One region of the Curtobacterium phoenicis genome, then DNA from elsewhere that is predicted to be linked to it. Evidence: riboswitches for the same ligand, from Rfam matches in the RefSeq annotation. Region 1 holds a riboswitch; the other holds the start of a gene.
The links. Region 1 has a riboswitch for thiamine pyrophosphate ahead of ABC270_RS06760 (ECF transporter S component). Riboswitches for the same ligand answer to the same signal wherever they lie in the genome.

Region 1 (9,407 bases):
AACCGGCGTCGAGGACCTCCTCGCGAGCGCCCGGGTCGGCCGTGTCGATGCGGACCGTCCAGCCCGGCGCGTACTCCTCCGGCGGCAGGGTGAAGGTGACGACACCGTCGTGCGCGTTGAAGTAGGTGATGAACGCGACGTCGCTCACCCGCTCACCGCGGGCGTCACGGCCGCGGATGCCGTCGCCGTTGAGGTACATGCCGACGCTCTTGCCGAAGCCCGAGTCCCAGTCCTCCGGGTCCATCGCCTCGCCGGAAGGAGTGAGCCAGACCACGTCGGGGAGCGGTTCGCCCTCGCCCCGGCGGACCGGACGCCCGTTGAAGTAGCGCGTCCGCCGGAACGTCGGGTGGTCGTGCCGCAGCTTCACGACGTCCGCCGTGAACTGCACGAGGTCGTCGTCGGCGTGCTCCCAGTCGATCCAGCTGATCGCGGAGTCCTGTGCGTACACGTTGTTGTTCCCGGACTGCGTGCGCCCGAGTTCGTCGCCGTGCGCGATCATCGGCACGCCCTGGCTGAGCAGCAGCGTCGCGAGGAAGTTCCGCCGACGCTGGAGTCGCAGCGCGGTGATCTCCGGGTCGTCGGTCGGGCCCTCGACACCGGAGTTCCACGACCGGTTGTGGCTCTCGCCGTCGTTGTTGTCCTCGCCGTTGGCCTCGTTGTGCTTCTCGTTGTAGGCGACGAGGTCGTACAGCGTGAATCCGTCGTGCGCGGTGATGAAGTTGATGCTCGCCTTCGGCGTCCGGCCGTCGTGCTCGTAGAGGTCGGCCGAACCGGAGATGCGCGACGCGAACTCGCCGAGGGTCGAGGGCTCCCCGCGCCAGAAGTCCCGGACGGTGTCGCGGTACTTGCCGTTCCACTCCGACCACTGCGGCGGGAAGTTGCCGACCTGGTAACCGCCGGGCCCGACGTCCCACGGCTCGGCGATGAGCTTCACCTGGGACACGATCGGGTCCTGCTGGACCAGTTCGAAGAACGCCGCGAGCCGGTCGACCTCGTAGAACTCCCGCGCCAGGGCGGCCGCGAGGTCGAAGCGGAACCCGTCGACGTGCATCTCGGTCACCCAGTACCGCAGGGAGTCCATGATGAGCTGCAGCGAGTGCGGGTGCCCGACGTTGAGCGAGTTGCCCGTGCCGGTGGTGTCCATGTAGTACCGCTTGTCGTCCTCGACCAGGCGGTAGTACGCGGCGTTGTCGATCCCGCGGAAGGACAGCGTCGGGCCGAGGTGGTTGCCCTCCGCCGTGTGGTTGTACACGACGTCGAGGACGACCTCGATGCCCGCACGGTGCAGCTCGCGCACCATCGCCTTGAACTCCTGCACCTGCTGCCCGCGGTCCCCGGCGGACGAGTAGTGCGAGTGCGGGGCGAAGAAGCCGATGGTGTTGTACCCCCAGTAGTTCGACAGCCCCTTCTCCTGCAGGGTCGAGTCGTTCACGAACTGGTGCACCGGCATGAGCTCGAGTGTCGTGACGCCGAGTCGCTGGAGGTGCGCGATGACCGCCGGGTGCGCGACGCCCGCGTAGGTGCCGCGCTGCTCCTCCGGCACGTCCGGGTGTGTCTCGGTGAGCCCCTTGACGTGCGCCTCGTAGATCACCGTCTCGCCGTAGGGGATCCGCGGGGGCCGGTCGCCCTGCCAGTCGAAGAAGGGGTTGATCACGACGCCCTTCATCATGTGCGGCGCCGAGTCCTGGTCGTCCGTGGAGTCCGGGTCGCCGAACGTGTACGAGAACAGCGCCTGGTCCCAGTCGATGTCGCCGCTCGTCGCCTTCGCGTACGGGTCGAGCAGGAGCTTGTTCGGGTTCGTCCGCAGGCCGTTCGCCGGGTCGTAGGGTCCGTGCACGCGGAAGCCGTACTCCTGCCCCGGTCCGATGTTCGGCAGGTACGCGTGCCACACGTAGGCGTCCACCTCGACGAGGTCGACGCACTCCTCGGTGCCGTCCTCGTCGAACAGGCAGAGCTCCACGCGGTCCGCGGTCTCACTGAACAGGGCGAAGTTCGTGCCGCTGCCGTCGTAGGTCGCGCCGAGCGGGTACGGATTGCCGGGCCAGGTGTGCAAGCGGTCCTCCAGGTGTGGGTGGCGCCAACATATCGGCGCCACCCGTCCGCGTCCGCAGACAAGCCCCAGTCGTGGACGGACAGCCCGTGCTCACCCACCTGTGGAGGGAGCTCCGAGTAGCCTCGCGCGCATGGCCAACATCGTGACGCAGATCGCAGACAAGGTGCGCCCCGTCGGGGTCGGCACGAACTACGGGGAGCCGGTCGAGGTCGGCGACCAGACGCTCATCCCGGTCTCCATCGCCTGGTTCGGCTTCGGCGGCGGCGGGGACGACGAGAACGGCGGCGGCGGTGGTGGCGGCGGCACCTCGATCCCGGTCGGCGCGTACGTTCGTCGTCCCGGCAAGGACCTCGAGTTCGAACCGAACCTCATCTCGCTGCTCGCGGTGAGCATCCCGGTGATCTGGGTGACCGGCACGGTGCTCCGGAAGCTGGTGCGGGTCCTCAAGAAGTAGCGGACGACGGCCTGGAGGCACGTGGCGGCGCCGCCACGTGGCTCCAGGCCGTCCCGCGCGCACCGCGCGCAACGTGGCTCGCCCGAGCAGTACACTGCTGGCACACACACGGGAGTCCGGTCACCGGGCTGAGAGGGAGCGAATGGCGCTCCGACCGTCGAACCTGATCCGGATCATGCCGGCGCAGGGAGGAGTCACCACCATGCCTTCGCGCATCCAGTCCACCGTCCCCACGACCGATCGGACGGCCCCGGCCCCGCGGCGCTCGCTGCGCTGGCGGGTCGTCGACATCGTCGTCGCCAGCGTCCTCGCCGTCGCGATCGGTGTCGTCTTCAAGGTCTGGGAGTTCCCGTACGAGCCGCTCAGCGCGGCGACGGCGCTCCTCCTGCCGGGCACCCAGGCGCTGTTCGGCGGCGTGTGGCTGCTCGCCGGCCCGGTCGTCGCGATCGTCGTCCGGAAGCCCGGCGCCGCGCTCTACGGCGAGATCGTCGCCGCGTCCGTCGAGGCGCTCTTCGGCACGCAGTGGGGCTGGGGGACGCTCGAGGCCGGACTCGTGCAGGGCCTCGGCGCCGAGCTCGTCCTCGCGCTCTTCCTGTACCGCGTCTACCGCCTGCCGGTCGTCGCGCTCGCCGGAGCCGCCGCCGGCCTCGCCCTCGGCATCAACGACTCGATCCTCTGGTACCCCGGCTACGCGATCGGGTTCAAGGTGGTCTACATCGTCTGCGCCGTCATCTCCGGCGCGGTGATCGCCGGGGTCGGCTCGTGGTTCCTGGTCCGGGCCCTCGCACGCACCGGGGTGCTGTCGTCCTTCGCCGCCGGTCGCGAGCACAGCAGCCGGCGCTCCGTCCGGTGACCACCGGCGCCCGGATCGCGTTCGACGGCTGGGGGTGGCGGTACCCGGAGCGTCCCGGGTGGGCGGTCCGCGGCGTCGACCTCGTCGTCGAGCCCGGCGAGCGGGTCGCGATCGTCGGCCCGTCCGGCGCGGGCAAGTCCACGCTGCTCCGTGCCGTCGCCGCCGTGCTGCCGGACGAGCCCGATGCAATCGACGCCACCGCCGCCGAGGTCGAGGGCGCGGTGCTCGTCGACGGCACCGAGCCCCGCAACGCCCGCGGCCGCGTCGGTCTGGTGATGCAGGACCCGGAGGCACACACGGTGATGTCGCGCATCGGCGACGACGTGGCGTTCGGGTGCGAGAACGCCGGGGTCCCGCGAGCGGAGACCTGGGAGCGTGTCCGGACCGCCCTCGAGGTGGTCGGCCTCGACCTGCCGCTCGACCGCAGCACCGCGCAGCTGTCCGGCGGGCAGCGGCAGCGACTCGCGCTCGCCGGGGTGCTCGCCATGCAGCCCGGGGCACTCGTGCTCGACGAGCCCTGCGCCAACCTCGACCCGTCCGGCGTCGACCAGGTCCACGACGCCGTCCGGTCCCTGCTCGACGCCACCGGGGCGACCCTCCTCGTCGTCGAGCACCGCATCGGCACGTGGCTCGACCTCGTCGACCGGCTCGTGCTCCTCGAACCCGGCGGCGGGGTGGTCGCGGACGGCGAGCCCGAGACGGTGCTCACGACGCACGGTCCCGCGCTGACGGCCGCCGGGGTCTGGGTACCCGGCACCGAGCCCGGCCGGGGGAGCGCTCGGCAGTGCCGACCTGGTCGCTCCACGGAGCTCCTGCGCGCCTCACGGCTCGGCACGGCCCGCGGCCGGCGAGAGCCCGTGGGGAAGGGCATCGACCTGACCGTCCGGTCCGCGGACGTCACCGCCGTCACCGGTCCCAACGGCGTCGGCAAGTCGACGCTCGGCCTGACGCTCGCCGGGCTGCTCCGACCCGCGGACGGCACGCTGACCGCGGCGCCCGAGCTCGCAGCCGGGAGCGGCACGGCACCGCACGCGTGGTCGAGCCGAGCGCTCGCCGCACGCATCGGCACGGTCTTCCAGGACCCCGAGCACCAGTTCGTCGCGCGGACCGTGCGTGAGGAGGTCGCCGCCGGACCCCGTGCCCTCGGGCAGGTCGGCGCCGACGAACGGGTCGCGGAGCTCCTCGAGGAGTTCGGCCTCGCCCACCTCGCGGACGCCAACCCGTTCACCCTGTCCGGTGGCGAGCAACGGCGGCTCGCGATCGCTGCGGTCGTCGCGAGCCGTCCGCCGGTGATCGTCCTCGACGAGCCGACGTCGGGCCAGGACCGCGCCACCTGGGAGTCGGTCGTGCGGTACCTCGGTGCCCTGGCCGACGCGGGCACCGCGGTCGTCGCCGTGACGCACGACCGCGACCTCGTCCGGGCGCTCGACGCCGAGGAGGTGGTGCTCGCTCCCGACGGCGTGACCCGCCCGCGGGACGCGCGCAGGGACGTCGCGACGGACGTGCCGGCGACGCCGTCGGCCGCGCGCGCCGACGCCGTGGCGGCGCCGGGAGTACCGGCGGCTCCGGGAGTCCCGACGGCTCCGGGGGTGCAGCGGTGACCGCCCCGTCGAGCGCTCCTGCGCGCCGGACGTCCCCTGTGCCTCCCGGCCGGCCCCTGCCGCCACCCGCCGCCCGCGGGATCCGCGGCGTCCAGCCCGTCGCCTCGCTCCTGGGGGTCCTCGGCCTGGGGGTGTTCCTCGTCCTCAGCCTCGACGTGGTCTCCGCGGCCGTCGCCCTCGGGCTCGAGCTCGCGCTCCTGCCGCTGCTCCGCATCCCCCCGCGGACCCTGCTGCTCCGCACCTCGCCCGTGCTCCTCGCGGTCCCGCTCACCGCGCTCAGCATCGCGCTGTACGGCCGGCCCTCCGGACGGGAGTGGTTCGACCTCGGCTTCGCGCACGTCACGGACGGCTCCCTGACGCTCGCGCTCGCCACCGCGCTCCGGGTGCTCGCGATCGGGCTGCCCGGGGTCGTGCTGTTCGTCCGCGCCGACCCGACCGACCTCGCGGACGGTCTCGCGCAGGTGCTCCGGCTGCCGGCGCGGTTCGTGCTCGGTGCGCTCGCGGCCGTCCGGATGATCACCCTGCTCGGCGACGACTGGCGTCAGCTCGCCATGGCCCGCCGGGCACGAGGCCTCGCCGACACCGGACGGGTCCGCCGCGCAGCGTCGATGGCGTTCGCGTTGCTCGTGCTCGCACTCCGCCGCGGGACCACCCTCGCGGTCGCCATGGAGTCCCGGGGGTTCGGAGCGCCCGGACGTCGGACCTGGGCGCGGCCGGCGCGCTTCTCGGGTCCGGAGTGGGGAATGGTCGCGGTGCTCGTCGGGATCGGCGTGGTCGCCACCGCGGTCGCGGTCGCGGCGGGGACCTGGCGTGCCTGACGACGGGGCCGGCGCCGATGGCAGGGTCGTGTCGGTCGCGGCCCTCGCCCGATCGCTCGCGACACGCGTCCGGCACGCGACCGCGGCGGGCGCTCGCATCGTGGTGCTGCTCGACGGGCGCTCGGGGACCGGCAAGACGACCCTCGGGGACGCCCTCGCCGAGGAGCTCGACGCCCAGCTCGTGCACCTCGACGACGTCTACCCGGGATGGGACGGGCTCCGCGCCGCGGCGGACGCCGTCGTCACCGACGTGCTCGGTCCGCCCTCGGGACATCGTCGATGGGACTGGGATGCCTCGGCACCCGCGGGCTGGACGGCCGTCGACCCGGACCTGCCGCTCGTCGTCGAGGGGTGCGGGGCCCTGTCGCGAGCCTCGGCACCGCTCGCGGGCCTGCGGGTGTGGCTCGAGGCCGACGACGACGAACGGTGGCGACGGGCGATCGGTCGCGACGGCGACGTGTTCGCCCGGGAGTGGGACCGGTGGGCGGCGCAGGAACGGGCGTTCATCGCTGCCGAGGACCCGGTGCGCCTGGCCGATGTCGTCATCCGGACCTGAACCGCGAGTCGCTGCCGACCGTGCGCGCTCGTCGCGGCGTGCGTGGTGGCGTCGCTGCGTGCGTGGTCGCGTCTCGTGGTCACGCCCAGCCGAGTTCGTGCAGACGCTCGTCGTCGATGCCGTAGTAGTGGCCGATCTCGTGCACGAGGGTCGTGTGCACCTCGTCGCGCAGCTCCGCTTCGGTGTCGCACTCCGCCAGGTGCGCTTCCCGGAACACGACGATGCGGTCCGGGAGCTCGCCGAACCCGTACTGGCCGCGCTCGGTGGCAGCGACGCCGTCGTACACGCCGAAGAGGTCGGAGCCGTCCTCGGGAGCGTCCTCGACCACGAACGCGACGTTGTCGAGGCCGTCGAGCATGTCGTCCGGCAGCCGGTCGAGCTCGTCGGTGACGAGCCGCTCGAAGTCGTCGGGGGACATCTCCATCACCCGTCGATCGTCGCACACCGGCGGTCAGGCGGTGGCTGCGGGCTGCGGCTGCCCGTGGTGGGTCGTTCCGGGCGTGAGTGGTGTTTTCGGGCGTAGGTGGTCGTTCGTTCCGACCCGCTACGCCCGTTTCGTCATTCCATCGCGGCCGGCATGGGAAAGAAGGTGCGTGCGGGGTCGCACCGTGCACGCCGCGTCCGGACGGCGCGGACACCCTCGGACATGCGAAGAGCCCCGGTCGACCGACCGGGGCTCTTCGACGTGGGGTGAGTAACGGGTCTCGAACCCGCGACCTCCTAGACCACAACCAGGCGCTCTACCAACTGAGCTATACCCACCACGTCCACACCGGGTGACCGGCGCGACCACTCAATAGTAGTACATGCGCGGCCGCTCTCCGACCACGCGTGTCGTCACTCGGCGGGCTGGGCGAGCCGCGGCTCCCACTTCGCCACGACCTCGGCCTGGACGGCCCGGACGTCCTCGGTGGAGGGGCCGGGGTCGGCGACGAAGCCCGCGCGGCGGTAGTACTCGAGCTCACGGATCGACTCGAGGATGTCGGCGAGGGCGCGGTGGCCGCCGTGCTTCTCCGGCGCGTTGAAGTACACGCGCGGGAACCAGCGTCGGCACAGCTCCTTGATGCTCGAGACGTCGACGCTCCGGTAGTGCAGGTGGTTGTCGACCCGCGGCATGTACTTCGCGAGGAACGCCCGGTCGGTGCCGATGGTGTTGCCGGCCAGGGGAGCGGTGCCCTCGCCCGGCACGTGCGCGAGGATGTACTCGAGCACCTGGTACTCGGCGTCGGCGAGGCTCACGCCGTCCGGGATCTCCTCGATGAGGCCCGACGTCGTGTGCATGTTCGTCACGAACTCGTTCATGTTGTCGAGCGCGGACTGGTCCGGCTTGATCACGATGTCGAAACCGGGGTGCACGGGCACGAGGTCGAAGTCGGTGATGACGACGGCCACCTCGACGAGTTCGTCGACCGCGAGGTCGAGGCCCGTCATCTCGCAGTCGATCCAGACGAGGCGGTCGTTCGCAGTTGCCATGTCGTCGATCCTATTCCCGTGCGCGGACGGCCCCGCCACGGGTGGTGGCGGGGCCGTCCTGGTCGGGGTGCCCGTGCATCCTCGCTGCGGAGGACGTGCGTCAGACCATCTCGCCGGCGGTGACCGCCTCGGCCTCGACCCGCTCGGACTCCGGTCCGTCGTCGACCCGGCGCAGGACGCGGGTCGTGGCGGCGACCACCACGAAGGCGATCGCGACCGATGCCCCGGCGAACACGTAGGCGGCGCTCGGTGCGATGGCGTCCGCCAGGAGGGTCGCCACGGGCGGGGCGATCGCACCGCCGATGAAGCGCACGGCGGAGTACGCGCTGGAGGCGACGCTGCGGGGGAGGTCGGTGGCCTCCATGACGCACTCGGTGAGGACGGTGTTGAGCACGCCGAGCACGAGGCCGCCGACGATGACGCAGACGATCAGGCCGACCTGCGAGGACACGACCACGGCCGCGGCGAACAGGTCGAGCGCGAGCAGCGGCAGTGCGATCTTGAGCACCGTCGTGCGGCGGAGCCGCGCGGTGAGCATCGGCGCCACCCAGACCGACGTGATCGCCAGTCCGACGCCCCAGCCGAAGAACGTGAACCCGATGCCGAGCGCACCGAAGCCGAGCGGGAACGGCGTGTACGCCAGCAGGACGAAGAAGCCGATGTTGTAGAACAGCGCGGTCACCGCGAGGGCCGCGAGGGCCGGACGACCGAGGGCGCGGAACGGTGCGGAGAGCTTCGTCGGGGTCGGCTTCTCGAGCCCCGAGGACTTCAGCAGCGTCACGATGGCGATGAACGCGATGGCCATGAGCGTCGTGACCCCGAAGAACGGTCCGCGCCAGCTCACGGTGCCGAGCAGCCCGCCGACGAGCGGCCCGATCGCGATGCCGAGGCCGAGCGCCGCCTCGTACAGGATGATCGCGGACGCGGTGCCGCCGGACGCCGCGCCGACGATCGTCGCGAGGGCGGTCGAGATGAAGAGCGCGTTGCCGAGGCCCCATCCGGCGCGGAAGTCGATGATGCTCCACACGCTGTTCGAGGTGGCAGCGAGTACCGAGAACACCACGATCAGCGCGAGACCGATGAGCAGCGTGTTCTTCGGTCCGATGCGGCTCGACACCCAGCTGGTGAAGAACATCGCGACGCCCGTGACGGCCAGGTAGCTGGTGAAGAGCAGCTCGGTCTGCGCTGCGGTGGCCTTGAGGGACGACGCGATCGCGGGGAGGATCGGGTCGACGAGACCGATGCCCATGAACGCGACGACGCAGGCGAAGGCGATGGCCCAGACCGCGGAGGACTGCTTGAGGATGCTGCCGGAGGCGGCGGGTGCGTGGGCGTTCACGCGGAGATCTCCGTTCGTGTGGTGGTGTTGGTGGTGGTGCTCCGGGCGGCGATGATGGCGGCCGCTTCGTGCAGCGCGTCCCACTCGTCGTCGGTGAGGTCTGCGAAGAGCGGCCCGACCGTCCGCGTGAGGACGGCGCGCCACGTGACGAGGTGGTCGCGCCCGGCGTCCGTGATCGAGATGAGCTGTCCCCGCGAGTCATCCGGGTCGACCGTCCGTGAGACCAGGCCGTCGTCGAGCATGCCGGCGACGAGGCGGGT
Region 2 (9,407 bases), 380 kb from region 1:
GATCGCCCAGAGCACCTGACCGAGGTCCTGCCCCTGCACGGCCGTCATGCGTGCGACCGCGGCCGTCGGCGTCCTGCCGGGGACGCCGATGCCCTGCGCGGCCAGACGTTCGGCCCGGAGTCGCGCAGGGGTCGGCGTCACGGACACGAGCGGCAGCGCTTCTCCGTGGTCAGGCGACCGCGGCGGCGATCACTTCCGCGTGCTCCTCGATGAACGCCACGTCGGCGCGGTAGAGCTCGACGTGCCCGTGCGCCAGGTCGCTGACGAACTTCGGGTCGCCGGCCGCGGCCTCGGTCTCGATGGTGGTCACGAGTGCCACGAGCGAGGACACCATGGTGTCGACGAGGACCGACCGTGAACGCGCGTCGAGGCCGTACGCCCGGCAGAACTCGGCGGCCCTCCCGAGCCGGAGGTCGAGCGACGCCGTGCCTCCCTCGACGATCCCGGTCGTGAACGGCGCGAAGCGGTACACGGCACTCGCGACGTCCCAGACCCGAGGGCCGGGGTGCGCCGTGTCGAAGTCGATGATGCCGACGGCCGCGATGCCGTCGTAGACGCAGTTGTAGGGCGCGAAGTCACCGTGCACGATCGTCTCGACGGGGGCGCGCTCCGCCTGGGACCACACGTCGGCGTCGCTGCGGGGGAAGTCGGCCGCGGCGTCGTGGTAGTGCCGGAGCATGCGGGCCGTGGTGACGAGCGCGGCCTCGCTCGCAATGTCCTGGGTCCAGGGGTAGTCCCCCGCGGTGCCCGGGACGAACGACACCGTCTCGAGGGCGTCCCCGAGGGAGATCGGCTCCGGCACACCCACGAACCCGTGCCCGTGCACGTGTTCGAGCAGCCGGTGGACGGTGGGCGTCCACGGGCCCGCCGGGCGGTGGACCCGGTCGTCTGCCCTGGTGATGCGTTCCATCAGGGAACCTCCTGTCGGACGTCGTCGTTGACGTCGGGGCCAGCGTATCGGCGGAGTCCGAGGCGCGCCGCAATCGATGTCGGGCCGTCACGGGACCGTCATCCGCTCGAAATGCGTGCAGCGTTGCATGCAAGGCGTAGTCTGAGTGACCGTGACGTCTCCGATCAGCACCGCGGCCGCGTCCGACCGCGCCTACGACCACGTCAAGCGCGCCGTCATCCGCGGCGACCTCCCCGGCGGGGCCGCGATCAGTGAGAACGCGCTCTGCCAGGAGATCGGCGTGTCGCGGACACCGGTGCACGAGGCGTTCCTGCGCCTCGCCGCCGAGGGCCTCATCACCCTCGAGTCCCGGAAGGGTGCCGTCGTGCGCCCGATGTCCCCGAACGAGGCGGTCGACGTGCTCGAGATGCGGGAGGCGATCGAGTCGACCGCCGCGACCCGGGTCGTCACCGACGGTCGTGCGGCGGAGGTCCTGCCGAGGCTGCGGTCGATGCTCGCCGAGCAGGAGGACGCGGTCGCCGCCGGTGACGTGGACCACTTCGTCGAGGTGGACGCCGAGTTCCACGGGGCGGTCATCGAGGCCTCGCGGAACGGGATCGCGATCATGTTCGCGCGGACCCTGCGCGACCGCCAACAGCGGCTCCGGCACCACCTCATGCGGCTCCGGCCCGAACAGCTGCAGGCGTCGCTCGACGACCACCGCGCCCTCGCCGCCGCGCTCGGCGCCGGCGACGCCACCGGGTACGCCGAGGTCCTGAGCGCCCACGTCGCGTCACACCGGGGCGCCCTGTGAGCACGGCCGACGCGACCACCGGCAGCGTGCCCACCACCGGCAGCGTGCCCACCGCCCGCAGCGCGCCGACCACCGGGTCGGTCGCCCAGCCGCGGGAGCGCAGTCGCGTCCTGCCGTGGGTCGCCGCCTGGGGTGCCGTGTTCGTGTGTTCCTGGGGCGGCAACCAGTTCTCGCCGCTGCTGCTCATGTACGAGCAGCGGCAGCACTACTCGTCCGTGCTCGTGAACGTGTTCCTCGGCGTCTACGTCCTCGGGCTCGCCCCGGCGCTGCTCGTCGCGGGATCGCTGTCCGACCGGCACGGCCGCCGTCCGCTCCTGCTCGTGGGCATCGGCACCGCCGTCTTCGGGAGCGGACTCCTGGCACTCGGGCCGTTCGGTCCCGCGTTCCTCGCCGCCGGGAGGCTCTTCTCCGGCGTCACGGTCGGCATCGCGATGGCGGTCGGCAACAGCTGGGTGAAGGAGCTCTCGCAGGGCCGCTTCGACACCCGCGCGGACGCCGGCGCCGGAGCCCGACGCGCCTCGCTCGCGTTCACCCTGGGGTCCGCGTCCGGAGCGCTCGTCGCCGGGGTCATCGCCCAGTGGGGTCCGATCCCGGAGGTCCTGCCGTTCCTCGTGCACATCGCGGTCGCCGTGCCGTTCGCCGTCATCGTCTGGCGCGTCCCGGAGACGAACACGACCGGAGGGCTCCCCGGTCCCTGGTGGCGCCAGCTGCGCGTCCCGAGCGCGGGTCACCGTCGCTTCACCCGCGTCGTGCTCGTCGCGGCGCCGTGGATCTTCGGCTCTGCGGCGATCGGCTACGGCTACCTCCCGACGCAGCTCGCCGACGCGACCGGCACGTGGGGGCTCGTGTTCGCCACCGCCGCGACCGTCGTCGCCCTCGGCGTCTCGAGCGCGGTACAGCCGGTCGCGAAGCGCGTGCACTCCGTGACGTCCGCGCGGGGCCTCGTCGTGGCCCTGGCGCTCATGACGGTCGGCATCGCGGTCGTCGCCCTCGCGATCGTCCGGCAGTCGGTCTGGATCGGGCTCGGCGCGAACGTCGTCATCGGCGCGGGCATCGGTCTCGCGCTCGTGTCGTCACTGCTCGAGGTCCAGCGGATCGCCGGCCCGCGCGACCTCGCCGGGTTGACCGGGGTCTTCTACGCTGCGGCGTACGCGGGCTTCCTCGTGCCCGCCGTGATCGCCGCGGTCGCGGGGTTCGTGGCCGTCCCGGTGGTCCTCGCCGTGGTCGTCGTGCTCGGCGTGGTCTCGTGGGTCGCGATCGCGGTGTCGTCCGGGAGGCACGTCCCGGCCTGAGCACGCCGACCCGCGCCGGCGGTCGGTCACCGACACAGCCGCGGCAGTACCGGGACGCCGTCTTGCGTTCCGCAGGTGGCGGTTCCGGTGGGCGATCCCCGTGCTCCGCCCACCGGGACTGCCCCGCCCCGTACACCCCCGCGGTCCTCCAGCGGGTCGCGACACGGACGGCTGCTGACGCGGCCGACACATGCCCTCTTCTTCGCGAGTGGCCGATCCGGTGCACGATCTCCGGGGTTCGTGCACTGGATCGGCCACGGCGCAGAGCGGAGTCGCGTCCGCACCGTCCCGGCCTGCCGAGCCGTGCGTCGCGACGACCCACGATGGGGCGGCGCGCTGCGGAGCGACAGGGGCCGGCGCAGCCTTCGCCGGGGCGACACGCGGCGGGTCAGTCCCGTGGGGGGATCGGCAGGCCAGTGCCGCGGGCGGATCGGCAGGCCAGTGCCGCGGGCGGATCGGCAGGCCAGTGCCGCGGGCGGATCGGCAGGCCAGTGCCGCAGGTCGGTGCGTCCGGTCAGCACGGCACGTCAGCGCGACCGGCCGACGCGACCGACCGACGCGGTTCGTCAGCGCAGTGCGTCAGCGCGGCAGCGCGTCCCGCAGCCACGCCGGGCCGCGGACACCCGCGCCGAGCGCCGCGACGCGGGAGCGCAGCTCCCGGTCCGCCGTCACGACGACCACGGGCGCGTCGCCCGCCGCGAGTGCCTGCTCGGTCGCGCCGACGATCGCGTCGTCACCCGACGCCGGTGCGCGCACCACCTCGACGGGTCGGGGGGCCGTGTCGGGGGTGGGTCGTGCCTCCCGGGCGTCTCCTTCGAGCACCACAGTCCATCGCGGCCACCAGCGGGCGAACGGGAGGTCGAGCTCGTCCGAGGCGACGCCGTCCGCGGCGAGCGCCGCGACGCCGTCGACGAGGCGGGCCGCGGCGCCGGCGCGGTCCTTCCACCAACCGTCGGGTCGGCTGCCGACGACGTTCGCGGCGTCGACGACGACCCGTGGCGTGGTGTCGAGGGACGCGCGGAGCGCCGGCCACGAGGCACCGAAGCCGGGGTGGAGCGGCAGGTCGCCGACCTCGTCGACGGGGACCCAGGACAGCGCGAGGCTCTCGCGGTCGGCGATCACCGGCTCGAACGGCCGGGAGGCGCGCCCCACGACGGTCGTGTAGGTCCAGAACCCGAGGTCGAGCACCGCGGTGTGGCGGAGGTCGATGCCGTCCTCGGGGACGCCCGCCTCCTCCGCGGACTCGCGGAGTGCTCCGGTGACGGCGTCCTCGCCCTGGTGTCGGGCGCCGCCGGGGATGCCCCAGGTACCACCGTGGTGGCTCCACTCGACGCGGTGCTGCAGGAGCACCCGACCGGAGCCGTCGTCGACGAGGAGGCCCGCTGCGCCGAAGCGACCCCACGCCTTGGTGCCGTCGGGGCCGATCGCCCACGCGTCCCCAGGGTCACGAGGGCCCGGCGGCGGCCCGGGCGGCGTCGAGCCGTCCGCACCGGGGAGGCGGTTCACACCAGGGTCTTCGGGCACCGTCCCACCTTCCCACACGGGCCTGTCCGTGTGACCGCTCCGGGTCACGGAGCGTCGTGTACGGTGACGATCGAGACACGGGGTGCCGCGACCGCGGCTGAGATCACACCCGTCGAACCTGCTCGAGCTCGTACTCGCGAAGGGATCGTCCATGCGCACTGCTGCGCCCGTACCCACCACCGCTGCGCCGGACCTCGTGCTCTGGTGCGCCGACCTGCTCGAGGCCGTCCGCGCCCGGGCACCGCTCGTCCAGTGCGTCACGAACACCGTGGTGCAGAACGTGACGGCGAACGTGCTCCTCGCCGTCGGGGCCTCCCCCGCCATGGTCGACGTCCGCACCGAGGCCGGCCCGTTCGCCCGGGTCGCCGACGCGCTGCTCGTGAACACCGGCACGCCGCACGAGGAGGCCGCGGACGCCGCCGTCGAGGCAGCGACCGCGGCCGCCGGCACCGGGACGCCCTGGGTGCTCGACCCCGTGGCGGTCGGATCGCTCCCCGTCCGGACGGCCCTCGCGCGTGCGCTGCTGGCGCTCCGGCCGACCGTCCTGCGGGGGAACGCCTCGGAGGTGCTCGCCCTGCTCGACGGCACGACAGGTGGCCGCGGGACCGACGCCACGGCAGCCGCGGACGACGCGAGGGCCGCCTGCCGCGGATCGGCCGGGAGGCACGCCGGGGCCATCGCCGTGTCGGGTCCGGTCGACCTGGTGGTCACCCCCGACGGGACCGCCGTCCGGGTGGCGAACGGCACCGACCTGCTGACCCGGATCACGGGCGGCGGGTGTGCGCTCGGTGCGGTGGTCGCCGCGTTCGCGTCGGTGACCGTCGACCCCGGTGACGCCGCCGTGGCCGCGACCGTGGCGTACACGGTGGCAGCCGAACTCGCCGCGCGGGACGCCGGCGGTCCGGGGACGTTCCAGCCGCTGTTCCTCGACCGGCTCGCGTCCCTCACCCCGGAGGACGTCGTCGAACGGTCCCGTGTGCGCGTCGAGGACGGCACGGCCGCGGCCGACCCCAGCGCTGCCGGGCCGGCTCGGAGCGTCCGGTGATCCCGGCTGCTCACACGGCTCGGGACGGCCTCGGGGTGTACCTTGTGACGGACACCGTGCTGGCCGGTCGACACGGCCGCGGGGTCCTGGGTGTCGTCCGGGCCGCGGTCGACGCCGGGGTCCGCACTGTGCAGGTGCGGGACAAGCACGCGTCGGCGCGGGAGCTCCTCGGTCTGGCGGCCGCCGTGGCCGACGCCGTGGGTGACCGGGCGACGGTGGTGGTCGACGACCGGCTCGACGTGGTGCTCGCCGCACGACACGCCGGACACCGCGTCGCGGGCGTCCACCTCGGCCAGTCGGACGTGCCGGTGGGAGTCGCACGCGCCCTGCTCGGACCTGCGGCGCACGTGGGTCTGACCGCGAACACGCCGGAGCACCTCGCGGCCGTCGGTGCCCTGCCGGCCGGCACGGTCGACCTGCTCGGTGTGGGCGTCGTGCACCCCACCACGACGAAGACCGACCACCCCGCGCCGCTCGGCGTCGACGGGTTCGGCCGGATCGCCGCCGCCACCGATCTGCCGTGCGTCGCGATCGGCGGCGTCGGCCTCGACGACGTCCCGTCGCTCCGCGCCGCCGGAGCGGCGGGGGTGGCCGTCGTGTCCGGCATCTGCGCGGCCGCCGACCCCGGGGCGGCCGCTGCCGCATACGTGACCGCGTGGCGGACCGCAGCGGACCAGCCGGCTGCACCGCGCCTCCAGGGAGGTGTCCGATGACCGTCCCGAGGGTCCTGACGATCGCCGGGACCGACCCGACGGGCGGCGCCGGACTCCAGGCGGACCTCAAGGCGATCGCCGCCCACGACGGCTACGGCATGGGCGTCGTGACCGCGCTCGTCGCGCAGAACACCACCGGCGTCCGCGCCGTCCACTTGCCGGCGACGACGTTCCTGCGCGAACAGCTCGACGCCGTGTCGGACGACGTGACGATCGACGCCGTCAAGGTCGGGATGCTCGGGACCGCCGAGGTCGTGTCGACGGTCACGACGTGGCTCGCCGAGCACCGGCCGCCGGTCGTCGTGGTGGACCCCGTGATGGTGGCCACGAGCGGCGACCGGTTGCTCTCCGTCGACGCCGAGACCGCGCTCGCGGGGCTCTTCGCGCACGCCGACCTGCTCACGCCGAACCGGGCGGAGCTCGGTGTGCTCGCCGACCTCGCACGGCGGACGTCCGGCGCGGGTGCGACCGCCGCCGAGGGCGACACACCCGACCTCGCGGCGGGCGACGGGCCCGGTGGCGGTGTGCTCGGGGACGCGGCGCTCGTCGCCCGGGCCTGGGAGGTGCTCGTGCTCGCGAAGGGCGGCCACGACGACGGCCCGACCTCGGACGACGTGCTCGTCGGCCCGGACGGGCGCTCGCGGGTGTTCCGCGGACCGCGGGTCCGGACGGCGAACACCCACGGCACCGGCTGCTCCCTGTCGAGCGCGATCGCCACGCTCGCCGCACGGCACGGTGACTGGGAGCTCGCGGTCGGGGTGGCCAAGCGGTGGCTCACGACCGCGCTCGAGCACGCCGACGCGCTCGACGTCGGCGCCGGCAACGGTCCCGTCGACCACGGTGCCGCGGTGCGAGCCGCACTGCCGCGCGTCCCGTGGACCGCGACGTGGTGGGAGGACGTCGCCGACGTGCGCGAGGCGACCCTGGACGGTGCGTTCCTCCGTCGCCTGGCCGACGGGACCCTGTCGTCCGCCGTGTTCGACGCGTACCTCGCACAGGACGTGCACTACCTCCGGGCGTACCAGCGTCACCTCGCGACCCTGGCCGACCGGTCGTCCGGACCGGCAGCAGCGTTCTGGCGCACTGCCGCCGAGGGGTGCGCGGCCGAGGCACGCGACCTGCACCACCGGCGTCTCGGGGACACGCACGCGGACGATCCGGTGCACCCCGTGTGCGCCGGCTACCTCGCGCACCTGCAGGACGCGGCGGACTCCGGCTCGACCGCCGTGCTCGCGGCCGCCGTGCTGCCCTGCTTCCGTGTCTACGCCTGGGTCGGGACGCGGTTGGGCATCGCGCCCGCGGACCACCCCTACGCGGACTGGGTCACGGCGTACGGCGACCCGGGCTTCGCCGCGGCGAGCGCCGAGGCCACCGAGCAGGTGGAACGCCTGGCCGCTGCGGCGACACCCGAGGAACGCGGGCGGATGGCGCGTGCCCACCGTCGGTCGACCGCGTGGGAGGAGGCGTTCTTCCGGATGGCGGTGTGACCGTCGACGGCCGGGCCGCGACCGTCGACGCCCGGCGCCGTCAGCGCGGGGGCAGTCGGACGAGCTCGACGGTCAGCTCCCGGCCGTCGACCGTCCCGCGCATCCACGTGTGGTCCGGCTGGCGGCGGCGGTCGGTCGGCGAGCCGGGGTTGAGCAGGCGGAGTCCGGTGTCCGCGACGGTGTCCCAGGGGATGTGCGAGTGGCCGAACACCAACACGTCGACGTCCGGGAACGCGGCGGCGGCGCGGCGCTCCCGACCGGTCGCGGCGCCGGTCTCGTGCACGGCCGCGAAGCGGAGGTCCTCGACGGCGAAGCGGGCCACGAGCGGGAGCCGGTCGTCGAACTCGGGGCCGTCGTTGTTGCCGCGGACCCCGACGAACCGTCGGGACCGGCCGGCGACGGCGTCGAGGGTCGCCAGGTCCACCCAGTCCCCCGCGTGCACGACGAGGTCCGCTGCGTCGATGTCGTCCCAGAGCCCTGCCGGGAGGTCCTTCGCGCGCTTCGGGAGGTGGGTGTCGGACAGCAGGACGAACGCGGTCGTCACGACGATTCGCCGCGCGCCGGCATCGGCAGGCCCGCCTCGTCGGCGGTGCCGAGGCGTTCGAGCAGTCCGGCGAGCAGGGCGATGTCGTCGTCGGACCAATCGGCGAGGCGTTCCTCGAGGGCGTCGCGGTGCAGTCGGACCGACCGCTCGAGTGCGGCGCAGCCGGCCTCGGTCGCGACGAGCGGCTTCGCGTTGCCGGTGCCGCCGTCGGTCGTCCGCACGAGGCCCGCCGCCAGGAGCCCGGAGAGCTGCCGGGAGATCGTCGACCGGTTCAGTCGCAGGTAGCGGGCGATGTCGATGGCCATGCAGCCGGGGTGCTCGACGATGAAGTCCACGAGGGACTGGTCCACGATGCTGAGCACCTTGTCCGACCCGCGCGCCCGGATGCTGGCCCGCCTGGTGATGCGGGAGAGCTCGGTGTAGGCGCGTCCGACGTCGGCGTTCCGGACATCGGACCTCGGGTGGTCCATGGTGGCTCCTGCCTCTCGAGGCCCTCTCGCACCGGCTCGTCCCGGTACCGTGCGGTCAGAGGATACCGATCGGTCGCTGACCGGCCGTCCAGGCCCCGCCGTCCGCCGGTCCGGACGAGGGCAGCCCCGCCGTCTCAGCTACCGGCGGCCGCGGCCTGCAGCGCCGCGATGTCGAGCTTCCGCATCTGCATCATGGCCTGGTACACGCGGGCGTTCGCGGACGGGTCGCCCGAGCCGGTCATGAGCTCGCCCATCATCGAGGGGGTGACCTGCCACGCCACACCCCACCGGTCGAAGAGCCAGCCGCACATCGACGGCCGTCCACCGTCGGCGAGCAGCGCGTCCCACACCCGGTCGAGCTCCTCCTGCGTGTCGACGTCGACCTGGAACGACACCGCATCGCTGTGCGGGTGTCCGGGGCCGCCGTTCATCGCACGGAACCCCCGACCGAGCAGCGTGAACTCGACCACGAGCGCGTCGCCGTCAGGGGTCTCGGCGACGCTGTCGATCCGCGAGTCGGGGAACAGCGACACGTACAGCTCGGCCGCCTGTCGGGCCTGGTCGTCGTACCAGAGGAACGGGGTGATCGCCGTCACGGTCTGCTCCTGCTCTCGGTGCCGTCCGGTCCG

Region 2: another riboswitch for thiamine pyrophosphate. It lies ahead of thiM (hydroxyethylthiazole kinase); the one in region 1 lies ahead of ABC270_RS06760 (ECF transporter S component).

What each region holds. Positions count from the first base shown of each region.
Region 1 is NZ_JBDFLZ010000002.1:1,369,382-1,378,788, forward strand. Features, by position in the region: gene glgX (glycogen debranching protein GlgX) at 1-2,053, opposite strand, end outside; gene ABC270_RS06755 (hypothetical protein) at 2,184-2,507, shown strand; TPP riboswitch at 2,606-2,715, shown strand; gene ABC270_RS06760 (ECF transporter S component) at 2,710-3,360, shown strand; gene ABC270_RS06765 (ABC transporter ATP-binding protein) at 3,357-4,961, shown strand; gene ABC270_RS06770 (energy-coupling factor transporter transmembrane component T family protein) at 5,000-5,779, shown strand; gene ABC270_RS06775 (nucleoside/nucleotide kinase family protein) at 5,772-6,335, shown strand; gene ABC270_RS06780 (metallopeptidase family protein) at 6,415-6,759, opposite strand; tRNA gene ABC270_RS06785 (tRNA-His) at 7,022-7,097, opposite strand; gene orn (oligoribonuclease) at 7,173-7,808, opposite strand; gene ABC270_RS06795 (MFS transporter) at 7,909-9,147, opposite strand; gene ABC270_RS06800 (MarR family winged helix-turn-helix transcriptional regulator) at 9,144-9,407, opposite strand, start outside.
Region 2 is NZ_JBDFLZ010000002.1:1,747,084-1,756,490, reverse strand. Features, by position in the region: gene ABC270_RS08610 (winged helix DNA-binding domain-containing protein) at 1-141, opposite strand, end outside; gene ABC270_RS08605 (phosphotransferase enzyme family protein) at 170-910, opposite strand; gene ABC270_RS08600 (GntR family transcriptional regulator) at 1,062-1,703, shown strand; gene ABC270_RS08595 (MFS transporter) at 1,700-2,995, shown strand; gene ABC270_RS08590 (NUDIX domain-containing protein) at 3,575-4,519, opposite strand; TPP riboswitch at 4,588-4,682, shown strand; gene thiM (hydroxyethylthiazole kinase) at 4,671-5,564, shown strand; gene thiE (thiamine phosphate synthase) at 5,561-6,277, shown strand; gene ABC270_RS08575 (bifunctional hydroxymethylpyrimidine kinase/phosphomethylpyrimidine kinase) at 6,274-7,764, shown strand; gene ABC270_RS08570 (metallophosphoesterase family protein) at 7,805-8,308, opposite strand; gene ABC270_RS08565 (MarR family winged helix-turn-helix transcriptional regulator) at 8,305-8,778, opposite strand; gene ABC270_RS08560 (VOC family protein) at 8,913-9,374, opposite strand.